One region of the Pseudomonas sp. GW822-FHT03F04 genome, then DNA from elsewhere that is predicted to be linked to it. Evidence: predicted binding sites of a transcription regulator. Region 1 holds the regulator's gene; each other region holds the start of a gene.
The links. Region 1 encodes FliA, which starts transcription of late flagellar genes. Its sites were predicted from a motif close to CTAAAGTTTNNNNNNNNNNNGCCGNTAA; they were not measured.

Region 1 (4,194 bases):
CATCGTCACCGCCCAGGCCGAACTGAGCATGCGTGGTGAAGCCGACGGCAACACCAATCGCCAGTTGTTCTCCGGTCTGCCATTGACCGCCGGCCTGCCGCTGACGGCTGCCGAGCCTCTGACAGAACCGACTTACGCTGCTCCGGCGCGTCCGGCACCTGCGCCTGCACCGGCTGCCGCTGGCGTTGATCCGCGTGCGCTGGATTCGATGCGTTTCGAACTCAACAGCCTGCGCGAGCTGATGGAAGTGCAGCTCGGCACTCTGGCCTGGAATCAGCTGCAAGGCAGCCGTCCGGCTCAGGCGAACCTTTATCGTCGTCTGCAACGCATCGGCTTGTCCGGCCCGTTGTCCCGCGACCTGCTGGCGCTGACCAGCGATATCGAAGAACCTCGTCAGGCCTGGCGCATGTTGCTGGCGCACCTGGCGCGGATGATCGCCACGCCGGAAGTCGAGCCGCTGGAAGAGGGCGGGATCATTGCCATGGTCGGTCCTGCCGGCATGGGCAAGACCACCACCCTGGCCAAGCTGGCCGCCCGTTACGTGCTCAAGTACGGCGCGCAGAACATTGCGCTGGTGAGCATGGACAGCTTCCGCATCGGTGCTCAGGAACAGTTGAAAACCCTGGGCCGGATCCTCAATGTGTCGGTGACCCACGTCGACCCGGGCCAGTCCCTGGTGCAGGCGCTGGATCCACTGCTGCGCAAACGCGTGGTGCTGATCGATACCGCCGGCCTGCAGGCCAGCGATCCGGCACTGCGCATGCAGCTGGAAAGCCTGGCCGGTCGTGGCATTCGGTCAAAAAATTATCTGGTTCTGGCAACCACCAGCCAGAAACAGGTTCTAACCGCCGCTTATCACAGTTACAAGCGTTGCGGGCTCGCCGGGTGCATCCTGACTAAACTGGATGAGACGGCCAGCCTTGGCGAAGTGCTGAGCCTGGCGATCAGTCATGAACTGCCGGTCGCCTACCTGACCGACGGCCCACGGATTCCGGATGATCTGCATCTGCCGCGCCGTCATCAATTGGTCAGCCGCGCCGTCAGTGTGCAAATGCAGGAAGAACCCAGCGAAGAAGCCATGGCTGACATGTTCGCTGATATCTACCACAGTCCCACCAAGCAGGTTGGCTGAGGTAATGAACAGTTTTTGTACCTACATCGATGGTCTGCCATGCATTGTTCCGGTTGTGAACGCGCAGCCAGTAATGTGGCCTCCGTCTATGCAAGACAAGGTAAAGAAATAACATGGGCAGCATGCATCCCGTACAGGTGATCGCGGTGACCGGCGGCAAAGGTGGCGTCGGCAAGACTAACGTGTCAGTGAACTTGTCCCTGGCGCTGGCAGAGCTTGGCCGTCGGGTCATGCTGCTGGACGCCGACCTGGGTCTGGCGAACGTCGACGTTCTGCTGGGCCTCACGCCCAAACGTACCCTGGCCGATGTGATCGAGGGCCGCTGCGAGCTGCGCGACGTGCTGTTGCAAGGCCCCGGCGGGATCCGCATCGTGCCGGCCGCTTCCGGCACGCAGAGCATGGTTCACCTGAGCCCGGCCCAGCATGCCGGTCTGATTCAGGCGTTCAGCGACATCGGCGACAATCTCGACGTACTGGTGATCGACACCGCTGCGGGTATTGGTGACTCGGTAGTCAGTTTCGTTCGCGCTGCGCAAGAAGTGTTGCTGGTGGTCTGCGACGAGCCGACCTCAATCACCGACGCCTACGCCCTGATCAAACTGCTGAACCGCGATTACGGCATGAACCGCTTCCGCGTCCTGGCCAACATGGCCCAGAGCCCGCAGGAAGGTCGCAATCTGTTCGCCAAGTTGACCAAGGTCACGGATCGCTTCCTCGACGTCGCCCTACAATACGTCGGTGCGGTGCCTTACGACGAAAGCGTGCGCAAGGCGGTGCAGAAGCAGCGTGCGGTCTATGAAGCCTTCCCGCGTTCCAAGTGCGCACTGGCGTTCAAGGCGATCGCGCAAAAGGTCGACACCTGGCCGCTGCCCGCCAATCCGCGCGGCCACCTCGAATTTTTCGTCGAGCGCCTCGTGCAGCAAACGGCAGGACCTGTGCTATGACCGCCAGCGGTATGAATTTCTACAAGAAGTCGGCACGTGACGCGCAGTACGAGCTGATCGAGCGTTACGCGCCACTGGTCAAACGCATTGCTTACCACTTGCTGGCGCGATTGCCGGCCAGTGTGCAGGTCGAAGACCTGATCCAGGCCGGAATGATCGGCCTGCTCGAAGTCTCGACCAAATACGACGCCAGCAAAGGCGCCAGTTTCGAAACGTACGCGGGCATCCGGATCCGCGGCGCGATGCTCGATGAAGTACGCAAGGGGGACTGGGCACCGCGCTCGGTTCACCGCAACACCCGTATGGTCAGCGACGCGATTCGCTCGATTGAAGCTAAAACCGGCCGTGACGCTAAAGATCACGAGGTTGCGGCCGAACTCCAATTGAGTCTCGACGATTACTACGGGATTTTGAACGACACCTTGGGCAGCCGACTGTTCAGTTTCGACGACCTGTTGCAGGACGGCGAACACGAAGGGCTGCACGAGGATGGCGCAAGTGCTCATCTTGAGCCGTCGCGCGATCTGGAAGATGAGCGCTTCCAGGCTGCGTTGGCGGACGCGATTGCCAATTTGCCGGAGCGTGAGCGACTGGTGTTGGCGCTGTACTACGACGAAGAGCTGAACCTCAAGGAAATCGGTGAAGTCCTTGGCGTCAGTGAATCGCGGGTCAGCCAGTTACACAGCCAGTGCGCGGCCCGCTTGCGGGGGCGTTTGGGGGAGTGGCGAGCGCGCTGAAGGCAGTGTGGGGACGCTGCGAACGAGGCTGGTGCGGTGGTGAACGGCACCGGTCTTGCTCTGTTGTGCTCCAGACAGTCATCGAGTGCTTTGCCGGATTGATTGAAATGGCGCGTCCAGGTGCTGGGCGCGTTTAAGACTGCTTGGAGGTCGAATTGAACAAAGACATGAAAATCCTCATCGTTGATGACTTCTCAACGATGCGGCGGATCATCAAGAACCTGTTGCGTGACCTTGGGTTCACCAACACCGTTGAAGCCGACGATGGCACCACTGCCATTCCGGTGCTCAACAGCGGCAGCATCGACTTTCTGGTGACCGACTGGAACATGCCTGGCATGACCGGTATCGACCTGCTGCGTCACGTGCGCGCCGATGAAAAACTCAAGCACCTGCCAGTGCTGATGGTGACTGCTGAAGCCAAGCGCGAGCAGATCATCGAAGCGGCCCAGGCCGGCGTTAACGGCTACGTGGTCAAACCTTTCACGGCTCAGGCGCTGAAAGAAAAAATCGAGAAGATTTTCGAACGCATCGGCTGATGACGCGCGGGGGAGCTATGGAGCATAACGAATCTTCACAGGGCGACTTCGAGTCGACTCTGAAAAAACACGCGGTCGAACTGGTCGAAAGCCTTGAAAAAGGCAGGTTCGGCGACGCTGTGCAACTGATCCATGAGCTCAATCAGACCCGTGACCGTGGCCTGTACCAGGAAGTGGGCAAGCTCACGCGCGAACTGCACAGTGCAATCGTCAACTTCCAGATCGACCCGCATATGCCGCAGGCCGAGGAAGTGTCGCAGATCACTGATGCGACCGAGCGTCTGGGCTATGTGGTCAAGCTGACTGAAGCTGCGGCCAACCGCACCATGGACCTGGTCGAAAGCGCCACGCCGGTGGTCAATGGCCTGGCTGACGAAGCCCAGGCATTGAGTGCCGACTGGGGACGTTTCATGCGCCGTGAAGTCGGGGCTGAAGAGTTCCGCGAACTGGCGCGTCGGGTCGACGGTTTTCTGGCACGCAGCAGCGCGGACAACCGCGCGGTGTCGAGCAACCTCAACGACATTCTGCTGGCCCAGGATTACCAGGACCTCACAGGTCAGGTGATCAAGCGCGTGACCCAATTGGTCACCGAAGTCGAAAGCAATCTGCTCAAACTCGTGCTCATGGCCAGTCAGGTGGACCGCTTTGCGGGCATCGAACATGACCGTGCGGCAATGCTCGCTGAAAAAGATCCACAAAAACATCTCTCGCAGGGTGAAGGTCCGCAGATTCATGCCGATAAACGAGAAGACGTTGTGTCCGGTCAGGACGATGTGGACGATTTGCTATCCAGCCTTGGATTTTAGTTTTCTGGGTTTTTAGACCTGTAGGAGCACCCCATT
Region 2 (4,194 bases), on a different contig from region 1:
ACCTGATCGACGAAGCGGCCAGCCGCATCCGTATGGAGATCGACTCCAAGCCGGAAGTGCTGGATCGTCTGGAGCGTCGCCTGATTCAGTTGAAGGTGGAATCCCAGGCACTGAAGAAAGAAAGCGACGAGGCAGCGATGAAGCGCCTGGAAAAACTCCAGGAAGAAATCGTCCGCCACGAGCGTGAGTATTCGGACCTGGAAGAAATCTGGAACTCGGAAAAAGCCGAGGTGCAGGGTTCTGCGCAGATTCAGCAGAAGATCGAACAGTCCCGTCAGGAGCTGGAAGCCGCGCGCCGCAAAGGCGACCTGAACCGCATGGCCGAGTTGCAGTACGGGGTGATCCCGGATCTGGAGCGCAGCCTGCAAATGGTCGACCAGCACGGCAAGAGCGAGAACCAGTTGCTGCGCAGCAAGGTGACTGAAGAGGAAATTGCCGAAGTCGTCTCGAAGTGGACCGGTATCCCCGTGTCGAAAATGCTCGAAGGCGAGCGCGACAAGCTGATGAAGATGGAAAGCCTGTTGCACCAGCGTGTGATCGGCCAGGACGAAGCAGTGGTCGCAGTGGCCAACGCGGTGCGGCGTTCCCGTGCCGGGTTGTCCGACCCGAATCGCCCGAGCGGCTCGTTCATGTTCCTCGGCCCGACCGGTGTCGGTAAAACCGAGCTGTGCAAGGCGCTGGCCGAATTCCTCTTTGATACGGAAGAGGCGATGGTGCGGATCGACATGTCCGAGTTCATGGAGAAACATTCCGTGGCGCGGCTGATCGGTGCGCCACCAGGCTACGTGGGTTATGAAGAGGGCGGTTACCTGACCGAAGCGGTACGGCGCAAGCCTTACTCGGTGATCCTGCTGGACGAAGTCGAGAAGGCGCACCCGGACGTGTTCAACATCCTGCTGCAAGTGCTGGAGGATGGTCGTCTGACCGACAGCCACGGCCGTACGGTGGATTTCCGCAATACCGTGATTGTCATGACCTCCAACCTGGGTTCGATGCAGATTCAGGAACTGGTCGGTGACCGTGAGGCGCAACGTGCAGCGGTGATGGATGCGATTTCCACCCACTTCCGTCCGGAGTTCATCAACCGGGTCGACGAAGTGGTGATCTTCGAGCCATTGGCGCGGGATCAGATCGCGGGCATTACCGAGATTCAGCTGGGTCGTCTGCGCAGTCGTCTGGCCGAGCGCGAGCTGAAGCTGGAACTGAGCCCGGAGGCGATGGACAAGCTGATTGCCGTCGGCTACGACCCGGTCTATGGCGCACGGCCGCTGAAACGGGCGATCCAGCGCTGGATCGAGAACCCGCTGGCGCAGTTGATCCTGTCGGGACGCTTCCTGCCGGGCGAGACCGCGACCGGTGTCGTGGAGAACGACGAGATCACGTTCAACTGACACCTGAAGGTGGTGAAGTAAGGAAGGCCTCGCACTGCGAGGCCTTTTTTTTCGTTAGGCTGTTGAACTCAAAGGAAAAGGCTTGTAAAGTGCGCCCCGCAGTCAGTCACCAACACGGTTTCAGCTCACTGGGCAGAAATCTGAAATAAGTTGCAAATCATTAACTTGAAAGCAATTTAGGGGGTTGACAGAGGTGTTCTAGGTTGTAGAATAGCGCGCCTCAGACACACGAACGCAGCGATGCGAAAACGGTGTCGAGAAGCTGCAAGTTTCACCGTAGTAAATTGAAATATGTAGTTCCGTGATAGCTCAGTCGGTAGAGCAAATGACTGTTAATCATTGGGTCCCAGGTTCGAGTCCTGGTCACGGAGCCAATTTCAAGCCGGGGTATAGCGCAGTCCGGTAGCGCGCCTGCTTTGGGAGCAGGATGTCAGGAGTTCGAATCCCCTTACCCCGACCATTTTTGGGTCGTTAGCTCAGTTGGTAGAGCAGTTGGCTTTTAACCAATTGGTCGTAGGTTCGAATCCCACACGACCCACCATTTTTGAAACCAGTTAACGCTGGGATCGAATCTTAAGATCAGAGGCCAAAAGCGCTGATCGAAGAAGGCGATCTTTGAAAGGTCGCCTTTTTTTTACCGGGGTATAGCGCAGTCCGGTAGCGCGCCTGCTTTGGGAGCAGGATGTCAGGAGTTCGAATCCCCTTACCCCGACCATATTAAAAATCCTCGTATCGAAAGATACGGGGATTTTTTTTGCCCTCCAGAAATGTTTCATTCAAGTCATCGTACAACTTGCCGATAGCCCGCTAACGAAAAGGGGCTGCCGTCGATCGCCCCTTGAATCCGGCCAATACAAGAAAAAGGGCGTTCGTCATGTTGCTTCGTCAGTTGAATATTGCTCCCCGTGCCGCCCTGGGCTTTGCCCTGATCGCTGTGCTGGTAGCGTTGCTCGGCGTGTTTGCCCTGGGCCAGATGTCGAGCATCCGCGAGAGCGAGGTCGCCGTGGAGAATCAGTGGCTGCCGAGCATTCGTGGCGGTGACGAGATCCGCGAAATCATGCTGCGCATCCGCACTATCTCCCTGCGCATGGCGCTGGATCAGGACCCGAACAACGTCGCCACCTACCGCAGCCAGATGGACACCCGCGACAAGGAGTTGAGCGAGAAAATCGCCGCGTACGACCGACTGGTCACCACCCCGGAAGGCCAGCAGTTATACGATCAGTTCAAGAAAACCTTCGCGGCCTACCGCGCCGGCATCACTCAATCGTTCGCATTGGCCGAGCAAGGCAAGCGTGACGAGCTGACCAAACTGCTGCTGGTCGACATGAAAACCGTGGTCGACGGCTCCGGCAAACAACTTAATGACCTAGCGGAGCTGTTCGCCAAACAGGTCGCCGCAGAAAGCCGTAACTCCGCCGCGCACTACGAAACCTCACGCACCATCGTCAGCCTGTTCATCGCACTGGCGGCATTGGCGACCGTGGCCCTGGCGATGCTGCTGACGCGCAGCATCGTTCGCCCCCTGAGCGCCGCTGTGGATGCTGCGGAGAACGTCGCCAGAGGCGATCTGACGCGGCCGATCGAGACCGATGGCAATGATGAGGTCAGCCGTTTGCTCAAGGCGCTGGCGACCATGCAACAGAACCTGCGTGAAACCCTGCAAGGCATCAACGGTTCGGCCACGCAACTGGCGACCGCCGCCGATGAACTCAATGCCGTCACGCTCGACAGCACCCAGGGCCTGCAACAACAGAACAACGAAATCGAACAGGCCGCCACCGCGGTCAACGAGATGACCACCGCGGTCGAAGAGGTCGCACGCAATGCAGTGTCGACCTCCGACGCGACGCGCCAGTCCAGCGAATCGGCGCATCTGGGGCAAGAGCGGGTCAGTGAAACCGCCAGCGCCATCAACGCGCTGGCCAGTGAGGTGCAACACACCGGCGAGTTGGTGCAATCACTGGCCAATCAATCTCAAGACATCGGCAAGGTGCTGGACGTGATCCGGGCGATCGCCGAGCAGACCAACCTGCTGGCGCTCAATGCCGCCATCGAAGCGGCGCGGGCAGGGGAGAGCGGACGCGGGTTCGCGGTGGTTGCTGACGAGGTCCGCGCGCTGGCCTATCGCACGCAGCAATCGACCCAGGAAATCGAGCAGATGGTGCAAGGCATGCGCAACGGTTCAAGCCTGGCGCTGGAGTCGATGCAGGCCAGTGCCTCGCGTGCGTCCACCACGCTGGTGCTGGCCGAGCGGGCCGGTGAGGCGCTGCAAACCATCACCGCGTCGGTGCATGAGATCCATGAACGCAACCTGGTGATCGCCAGCGCCGCCGAAGAGCAGGCGCAGGTGGCGCGAGAAGTGGATCGCAACCTGGTGAACATTCGTGACCTGTCGGTGCGTTCGGCGGCCGGCGCCGATCAAACCAGCGCTTCCAGTCATGAGCTATCGAAACTGGCCAATGCATTGCAGGGCATGGTGCGGCGCTTCCAGCTGTAATCCCGGCAGACGTAAAAAAGCCGCGCTCCTCGTGAGAGAAAGCGCGGCTTTGTTTTGTCGGGACAGAATGAAAATCAGGCACCGTCCTGGTCTTTCAGGTGTTCGAACAGGCCTTTCGGCATTTTCTTGCCGTTGGCTTCGAAGTTGGCTTTGACGTTGTTGTAAGCCTCTTGCTCGTCGATGAAGCCATCGTGGTTGGTGTCGATCTTGTCGAAGTCGGATTTCGGCGCAACCTTCAGGAACTCGGCGCGTGAGACCTTGCCGTCGCCATCGGTATCGGTCTTGGCCATCGACGCGTCGCCG
Region 3 (4,194 bases), on a different contig from region 1:
TACGACGTTGAGTCCGAAGGCGGCGTGGCTTTCCGTGGCGCGTTCCTGATCGACGACAAAGGCGTTGTCCGCTCGCAGATCATCAACGACCTGCCGCTGGGCCGTAACATGGAAGAGCTGATCCGTCTGGTCGACGCTCTGCAATTCCACGAAGAGCACGGCGAAGTCTGCCCTGCCAACTGGAAAAAAGGCGACAAAGGCATGAACGCTTCGCCAGAAGGCGTTGCGGCTTACCTGACCGAAAACGCTGCTGCCCTGTAAGGCGCAACGTCGAGGTACAAAAAAACCGGCTCTTGAGCCGGTTTTTTCATGCGCGGGATTTAATCCGACGACCCTCAGTCGTCGAAGTCTTCCCAGCCGCCCATCTGTTTCCAGCGGTTGACGATGCCGCAGAACAGCTCGGCCGTCTTTTCCGTGTCGTAACGCGCGGAGTGCGCTTCACGGCCATCGAAATCGATGTCGGCTGCCTGACAGGCCTTGGCCAGTACGGTCTGACCGTACGCCAGACCCGCGAGGGTTGCGGTGTCGAAACTGGAGAACGGGTGGAACGGGTTGCGCTTCATGTCCAGCCGCGCAACGGCAGCGTTGAGGAAGCCCAGGTCGAAGCTGCTGTTGTGGCCGACCAGGATCGCCCGTTTGCAACCGTTGGCCTTCAAGGCCTTGCGCACGCCACGGAAGATATCGGTCAGGGCCGTCTCTTCGCTGACCGCCATGCGCAACGGGTGATCGAGCTTGATCCCGGTGAACTCCAGAGCGGCCGCTTCGATGTTGGCGCCTTCGAACGGCTCGACACGGAAGAAGTAGGTGTGATCCGGGTAGACGAAACCCTTTTCATCCATGGCGATGGTGGTCGCGGCAATCTCCAGCAAGGCGTCGGTGGCCGAGTTGAAGCCACCGGTCTCTACGTCGACGACAACCGGCAGGTAGCCGCGAAAGCGTGCTGCCATTGGATGGCGCGAACCGCCGCCACCTTGACCGTCCAGTTCGTCGTCGAAATGGTCTTCACTCACGCGTGTTCCTCCAGCAGGCGCCAGCGCAGTTTTTCACCGGCGCGCAGCGGGATAACGGTCAGCTCGCCGAAGGGCAGGCTGGTCGGGGCGGTCCATTCTTCACGGACCAGGGTAATGCGATCGGTGTTCGCCGGCAGGCCGTAGAAACGCGGGCCGTTGAGGCTGGCGAAGGCTTCGAGCTTGTCCAGCGCATTGCGCTGTTCAAAGGCTTCGGCATACAACTCGATGGCGGCGTACGCGGTGTAGCAGCCGGCGCAGCCGCAGGCGGCTTCCTTGGCGTGCTGGGCGTGCGGCGCCGAGTCGGTGCCGAGGAAGAACTTCGCGCTGCCGCTGGTGGCGGCGTCGAGCAGGGCTTCCTGGTGGGTGTTGCGCTTGAGGATCGGCAGGCAATAGAAGTGCGGCCGGATTCCGCCTACCAGCATGTGGTTGCGGTTGTAGAGCAGGTGATGCGCGGTGATCGTCGCGCCAACGTTGGCCGAAGCCTCGTTGACGAACTGCACGGCGTCGCCGGTGGTGATGTGTTCGAACACGACCTTGAGCGTCGGGAAACGCTCGACCACACGACGCATGTGCTCGTCGATGAAGATTTTCTCGCGGTCGAACACGTCGACGTCGCCACGGGTGACTTCACCGTGGATCAACAGCGGCATGCCGACTTCGGCCATGGCTTCCAGCGCCGGGAAGATCTTGTCGATGCTGGTGACCCCGGAATCGGAGTTGGTGGTGGCGCCGGCCGGGTACAACTTGGCCGCGTGGACAAAACCGCTGGCCTTGGCTTCACGAATTTCTTCGGGCTGGGTACGGTCGGTGAGGTACAGCACCATCAACGGCTCGAAACGACTGCCGGCCGGGCGGGCAGCGAGAATCCGCTGGCGATAGCCGTCGGCTTCAGCGGCGTTGCGCACCGGAGGTACCAGGTTAGGCATGATGATGGCGCGACCAAAGGTGCGCGCAACATCTGCAACGGTATTGGTCAACACGGCACCATCGCGAAGATGAATGTGCCAGTCGTCGGGACGCAGCAGGGTCAGGCGGTCGGACATGAGGGGATTCCAGGCGGGTCAAACTGAGGCGAATGCTACCGGAAAAGACTCTTGCAGGCACTCGCTATCAAGTTTTGCGACGAGCGTCCGATATCCCATAGGTATGCCGTAAACATGTATGTATCGGTCTTTTTGTTGTAGAAGCCAATGGAGCCTCCCGTGCGCCAGCGTTATTTAGCCTTGCTCAGTGTGTTTGCCAGCCTTCCGGCGATGGCGCTGACCTACCAGACCCGTCTGGAGAACATTGAGTGGACGGTCGAGGGCGACAAGTTCGAATGCCGCCTGACGCAGCCGATCACCGATTTCGGCTCGGGCCAGTTCGTGCGCAAGGCCGGCGAGCAGGCGACTTTCCGCCTGAACGCCTACAACGCCATGCTCGGCGGCGGTTCGGCGACTTTGATGGCGGCAGCGGCGCCCTGGCAGCCGGGCCGTGGCGATATCAATCTGGGCACGGTCAGGATCGGCAGTGGCAATATCCTCTTCAACAGTTCTCAGGCGCAGGCCGGACAGTTGATCAGCGGCCTGATGGACGGACGCAGCCCCGTGGTGCGCCATGCATCGGGCGATGGCCGTGTGTCGGAAGTGCGTCTGTTGCCGGTCAAGTTCAGCAAGGCGTTCAACGACTATCAGGCCTGCGTGGCGAAACTGCTCCCGCAGAATTTCGAGCAGGTCAAACAATCGCAGATCGGTTTCCCTGGCGAAGGCATCGAACTGGACGCCGCCGCCAAGGCCAAGCTGCAAGTCATGCTCGAATATATGAAGGCCGATCCGACGGTCAACCACATCGAGCTCGACGGCCACTCCGACAACAGCGGCAATCGCCTGACCAACCGCGAACTGTCGCGCCGGCGCGCCCTGGCGGTGGTCGATTTCTTCAAGGCCAACGGCATCCAGGAATCGCAGATCACCGTGCGCTTCCATGGTGAGCGTTACCCGTTGGTGCCGAACACCAATGCCGCCAACCGTGCCAAGAACCGTCGGGTCAACGTGCACCTTGCGCGGGTGGCACCGACCACCGCTCCTGCGCCTCAGGCCAGCACACCGGCCAACGCTGCGGCGACGTCCTGACCCGCCGGTCATCGTCGCCCTCTCGACAGATTCTGTCGCTTTGTCGTCTTAAGCTGTCGCGCCTCTGTAAATTATCGCGTTTGAGCGGTAGACTCCTCGGCTTTCCGTAGAACCCCGTGGAGTGATGGCATGGCGGACGTAAACAAGGTCGTTCTGGCGTATTCCGGCGGCCTGGACACTTCGGTGATCCTCAAGTGGCTGCAGGATACTTATAACTGTGAAGTCGTGACTTTCACCGCTGACCTGGGTCAGGGCGAAGAGGTCGAACCGGCTCGCGCCAAGGCTCAGGCCATGGGCGTCAAAGAAATCTACATCGACGATCTGCGCGAAGAATTCGTGCGTGACTTCGTGTTCCCGATGTTCCGTGCCAACACCGTTTACGAAGGCGAGTACCTGCTGGGTACTTCCATCGCGCGTCCGCTGATCGCCAAGCGTCTGATCGAAATCGCCAACGAAACCGGCGCCGACGCCATTTCCCACGGTGCAACCGGCAAGGGCAACGATCAGGTCCGTTTCGAACTGGGTGCCTACGCGCTCAAGCCAGGCGTAAAAGTGATTGCCCCTTGGCGCGAGTGGGACCTGCTGTCCCGCGAGAAGTTGATGGACTACGCCGAGAAGCACGCGATCCCGATCGAGCGCCACGGCAAGAAGAAATCCCCGTACTCGATGGATGCCAACCTGCTGCACATCTCCTATGAGGGCGGCGTGCTGGAAGACACCTGGACCGAGCACGAAGAAGACATGTGGCGCTGGACCGTCTCCCCGGAGAACGCACCCGACAAGCCGCAATACCTGGAACTGACCTACCGCAACGGCGACATCGTCGCTCTGGACGGCGTCGAAATGACTCCGGCCACCGTACTGGCGACCCTGAACAAGATCGGTGGCCAACACGGCATCGGCCGTCTCGACATCGTCGAGAACCGTTATGTCGGCATGAAGTCCCGTGGCTGCTACGAAACCCCGGGCGGCACCATCATGCTGCGCGCTCACCGCGCCATCGAGTCGATCACCCTGGACCGCGAAGTCGCTCACTTGAAAGACGAGCTGATGCCGAAGTACGCCAGCCTGAT
Region 4 (4,194 bases), on a different contig from region 1:
AGCGTTGGCCATCGTCAGTCCAGTCGATCTGCTCCGGGGAGAGCAACAGGTGCAGGTCGTAATGACGGGCCAAAAGCTCTGTTTCCAGCCAGGCCGGGCAGTCACCGAACAGCGTCTGGCTCCACAACATGTTGCTCAACAGGTGCGTGTCGAGGATCAGCAGCGGCGGTTGTTGCGCTCGTGCGTCGTCTTCCCATTGCAACTGGCCGCGAGCGATCTCGGGGATATCGGCGAGGCAGGTGTCCCGTGGATTCTGCTCGATGAACCAGCGCACGTACTCGTCCACCCGCAGGCCGCCGAACTGTTGCTGAAGACCGGCCGCCAGCCAGCTCTTGCCGCTGGACTCCGGCCCGGTGAGAACGACGACTTTCATGTGCGCAACGCCGGATCGGCGCGCCATTCTCGCCAGCCCAGCACCGCGATCAGGGTGAACAAGGCGTACAACGCTGCGGTGAGGTAAAGCGCCTTATAAAGGAACAGGCCGACGAAGATCACATCCAGCACGAACCACAATGCCCAGCATTGCAGGCGCTTGTGGGCCATCCAGAATTGCGCGACGAGGCTGAAACCGGTCAGTGCGGCGTCGAGCCAGGGTTGCGCGGCATCGGTCCAGTGCGCCATGGCGGCGCCCAGCAGCAGACTGCCGACGCTGCCGATGGCCAGCCCTTTGATGATTGAAGGCGTGTCGAGCCGGCTGACCTGACGGCCGTCATGCATCGTCCCGGCCCGGGTCCATTGCCACCAGCCGTAGACTTGCAGGGCGGCGTAAACCACCTGCAGCAACATGTCCGAATACAGCTTCACCTCGAAGAAGACCCAGCTGTAGAGCAACACCATGACCAGCCCGATCGGCCAGCACCAGGGATTCTGTTTGACCGTCAGCCAGACGGCGATCACACCGAGGGCGGCGGCAAACAGTTCGAGCCCGGACATGCAAGATCCTTGGAGGGAGTAAAAGAGGGGGCGGATTGTACCCAAAAACCTGTGGGAGTGAGTCTCCCACAGGGTGAGAACGTCAGACGCGGAACTGGCGCAGCAATCCGTTCAACTGCTCGCTCAACTGGCCCAGCCGCACACTGGCGGCACTCGACTGCTCAGCGGCCATTGCGGTGCTGTGGGACAGGCCGGCGGCCTGGGTGACGTTCTGGTTGATGTCCTCGACCACGTGCGCCTGTTGCAGGGTCGCACTGGCGATCGACGCGTTCAGGCCGTTGAGGTTGCGCAGCGCCTGGCCGATGGCATTCAGGCTCGCACCGGCCAGTCCGGCCTGCTCGATGGTCAGTTGTGAAGCCTTGCTGCTGTCACCGATCACTTTCACGGCGGCTTCCGAATGGTTTTGCAGACGCTCGATCATCGACTGGATTTCCGCCGTGGATTTCTGCGTGCGTTGCGCCAGCAAGCGGACCTCATCGGCCACCACCGCAAAACCGCGCCCCTGTTCGCCGGCGCGGGCGGCTTCGATGGCCGCGTTGAGCGCCAGCAGGTTGGTCTGTTCGGCGATCGAACGGATCACCTCCAGAACGCTGCCGATCTGCGTGCTTTCGGTCGCCAAAGTACGAATGACTTCGACCGCCTGATCGATGGTGCCGGACAGTTTGTCGATCTGTTGCAGGCTGCCGTCGATGTTGATCTGGCCCTGTTGCGCCTGCGCCTCGGCATCGCGCATTTCGTTGGCGGCATGCTCGGCGTTCTTCGCCACATCCTGCACGCCGTAAGTGACTTCGTTGATGGCGGTCGCCACCAGTTCCATCTGTTGCGACTGTTGCTGGCTGCGCTGCTGGGCCTGGCTCGCGTCATTGCCCAGTTCAGTGGAGGACTGGCCCAGCGCACTGGCCGACACCTGCAAATCGCCGATCACCCGGCGCAGCTTGGCGGTGAAGGCATTGAAGTGATGCGCCAACTGCGTGACTTCGTCCTGACCGTGGGTGTCGAGGCTGCGGGTCAGGTCGCTTTCGCCGCTGGCGATGTTGGCCATGGCGTTCACGGTTTCCTGCAACGGGCGGACGATGCTGCGGGCAATCAGGATCACCAGCACGCCCATGATCAGCGCGATCACCAGGCCGACGACGGAAGCCTTGATCACCTGGCCCTGAAACTCGGCCTGTACATCGTCGACGTACACGCCGGAACCCAGTACCCAGCCCCATGGCTCGAACAGTTTCACGTAGGAGGTCTTGGCCACCGGTTCACTGGCACCGGGTTTCGGCCAACGGTAGTCGACCATGCCGGCGCCCTTGGATTTGGCGATGGCAACCATTTCGTTGAACACCGCAAAACCGTCCGGATCGCGGATCGCCGAGAGGTTCTGGCCTTCAAGCTTGGGATTGGTCGGGTGCATGACCATCACGGGCGTGAGGTCGTTGATCCAGAAGTAATCGTTCTGGTCATAACGCAGGCCGCGAATCGCGGTCAGTGCCTGCTTCTGGGCGGCGTCGCGGGTCAGGGTTCCGGCCGCTTCCAGGCCCTGGTAATAGGTCAGCAAACCGCTGGCGGTCTGCACCACATGCTGGGTTTTCTGGGCCTTGGCGTGATACAGGTCATCGTGGATCTGCTTGAGCATCAACAGGCCCAGGGTCAGCAGCATGACCACCGCCACAATCAAGATGAGCCACAAGCGTCGGCTGATCGACACACTGCGCAAGCTGTTCATAACGCTGTCACTCCGATTTCTTTTTCTTGTAATAAATCACCGCCAGCATCCAACCACGTTTCCATGGCCGGGCATACGCGACCCAAGTCGTAGAACGCGGCAGCGCTATTACGGCTTGTCTGATAGGATTTCGGCCCCGCGCGTGAAAACCTGAACCCAAGTTGCCATTTCACGGAATTTTGACCGTTTCGTGTGGATCCTTTGTGCGCGGAATCGGTACAGCAACAAACAGCTACGCTGAACGCAGTGAACGTAAAAAAATACTATCGGGGCATGCCGCTGAGCATCGCTCTTTGGGGGATTGATGGATCTTTGGACCGCCTTGCAGGCACTGATTCTTGGAGTTGTAGAAGGGCTGACGGAGTTTTTGCCCATTTCCAGTACCGGACACCAGATCATTGTCGCCGACCTGCTGAACTTCGGTGGCGAACGCGCCATGGCGTTCAACATCATCATCCAGCTCGGCGCGATTCTCGCGGTGGTCTGGGAGTTTCGCCGCAAGATTCTCGACGTGGTCATCGGTTTGCCGACTCAGCCGAGTGCGCGACGCTTTACCGCCAACCTGCTGATCGCCTTCCTGCCCGCCGTGGTGCTGGGCGTGATCTTTGCCGATCTGATTCACAAGTACCTGTTCAACCCGGTCACCGTGGCGACGGCGCTGGTGGTGGGCGGCATCATCATGTTGTGGGCCGAGCGTCGGCAGCATGAAGTGCACGCCGAAACCGTGGACGAGATCACCTGGAAAGATGCACTGAAGGTCGGCTTTGCCCAATGCCTGGCGATGATCCCGGGCACCTCGCGCTCCGGCTCGACCATCATTGGCGGCCTGCTGTTCGGCCTCTCACGCAAGACTGCCACCGAGTTCTCGTTTTTCCTGGCGATGCCGACCATGGTCGGTGCGGCGGTGTACTCGGGCTACAAGTACCGCCATCTTTTCGTGCCGGCGGACTTCCCGGTGTTTGCCATCGGTTTTGTCACGGCGTTCGTTTTCGCCATGATCGCTGTTCGCGGCTTGCTGAAGTTCATCGCCAGCCACAGCTACGCGGCATTCGCTTGGTACCGGATTGTTTTCGGCCTGTTGATTCTGGCGACCTGGCAGTTCGGCTGGGTGGACTGGGCGGCGGCCAAGGCATGAGTGATTCCCGCGCACGCCGGCCGGATCGCGGTCCTTCCGGTGGCAGCATCCAGCATCTGAAGTTGAAGCTGATGGTGTTGCTGATCGTCTGCGCGTTGCCGCTGTTCGGTTCGCTGTCGATGTGGCTGCGCGGAATCTCACTGGTACCGCTGACGGCCTATGGGCTGGTCAGCGTGCTGGCGTTTTTCCTGTACTGGGCCGACAAGCGCAAGGCCCGCGCTGAGGCCTGGCGCACCCCGGAGAACGTCCTGCACGCCGTGGAACTGGCGGGAGGCTGGCCGGGTGCGTTGATCGCCCAGCAAGTCTTCCGGCACAAGACGCGCAAGGTGTCGTTTCAGATCCTGTTCTGGGTGATCGTCGCGCTGCACCAGGTGTTCTGGATCGATCAGTTGTTCCTCGGCTCGAACCT

Region 2: AC1RMX_RS22195 (methyl-accepting chemotaxis protein) is a predicted target of FliA. The motif match lies at 2,167-2,194, and genes of this name have one in related genera.
Region 3: AC1RMX_RS15625 (flagellar protein MotY) is a predicted target of FliA. The motif match lies at 2,120-2,147, and genes of this name have one in related genera.
Region 4: AC1RMX_RS04610 (methyl-accepting chemotaxis protein) is a predicted target of FliA. The motif match lies at 2,778-2,805, and genes of this name have one in related genera.

The regions. Positions count from the first base shown of each region.
Region 1 covers NZ_JBXANF010000004.1:539,437-543,630, forward strand. Annotated here, with positions in the region: gene flhF (flagellar biosynthesis GTPase FlhF) at 1-1,132, shown strand, start outside; gene fleN (flagellar synthesis regulator FleN) at 1,246-2,076, shown strand; gene fliA (RNA polymerase sigma factor FliA) at 2,073-2,813, shown strand; gene AC1RMX_RS12165 (chemotaxis response regulator CheY) at 2,981-3,352, shown strand; gene AC1RMX_RS12170 (protein phosphatase CheZ) at 3,370-4,158, shown strand.
Region 2 covers NZ_JBXANF010000009.1:247,881-252,074, forward strand. Annotated here, with positions in the region: gene clpB (ATP-dependent chaperone ClpB) at 1-1,391, shown strand, start outside; tRNA gene AC1RMX_RS22175 (tRNA-Asn) at 1,690-1,765, shown strand; tRNA gene AC1RMX_RS22180 (tRNA-Pro) at 1,775-1,851, shown strand; tRNA gene AC1RMX_RS22185 (tRNA-Lys) at 1,857-1,932, shown strand; tRNA gene AC1RMX_RS22190 (tRNA-Pro) at 2,030-2,106, shown strand; gene AC1RMX_RS22195 (methyl-accepting chemotaxis protein) at 2,266-3,891, shown strand; gene AC1RMX_RS22200 (HvfA family oxazolone/thioamide-modified RiPP metallophore) at 3,966-4,194, opposite strand, start outside.
Region 3 covers NZ_JBXANF010000006.1:137,762-141,955, forward strand. Annotated here, with positions in the region: gene AC1RMX_RS15610 (peroxiredoxin) at 1-261, shown strand, start outside; gene rnt (ribonuclease T) at 336-1,010, opposite strand; gene pyrC (dihydroorotase) at 1,007-2,053, opposite strand; gene AC1RMX_RS15625 (flagellar protein MotY) at 2,213-3,121, shown strand; gene AC1RMX_RS15630 (argininosuccinate synthase) at 3,251-4,194, shown strand, end outside.
Region 4 covers NZ_JBXANF010000002.1:187,603-191,796, forward strand. Annotated here, with positions in the region: gene AC1RMX_RS04600 (AAA family ATPase) at 1-373, opposite strand, end outside; gene pnuC (nicotinamide riboside transporter PnuC) at 370-933, opposite strand; gene AC1RMX_RS04610 (methyl-accepting chemotaxis protein) at 1,016-2,650, opposite strand; gene AC1RMX_RS04615 (undecaprenyl-diphosphate phosphatase) at 2,955-3,785, shown strand; gene AC1RMX_RS04620 (DUF1294 domain-containing protein) at 3,782-4,194, shown strand, end outside.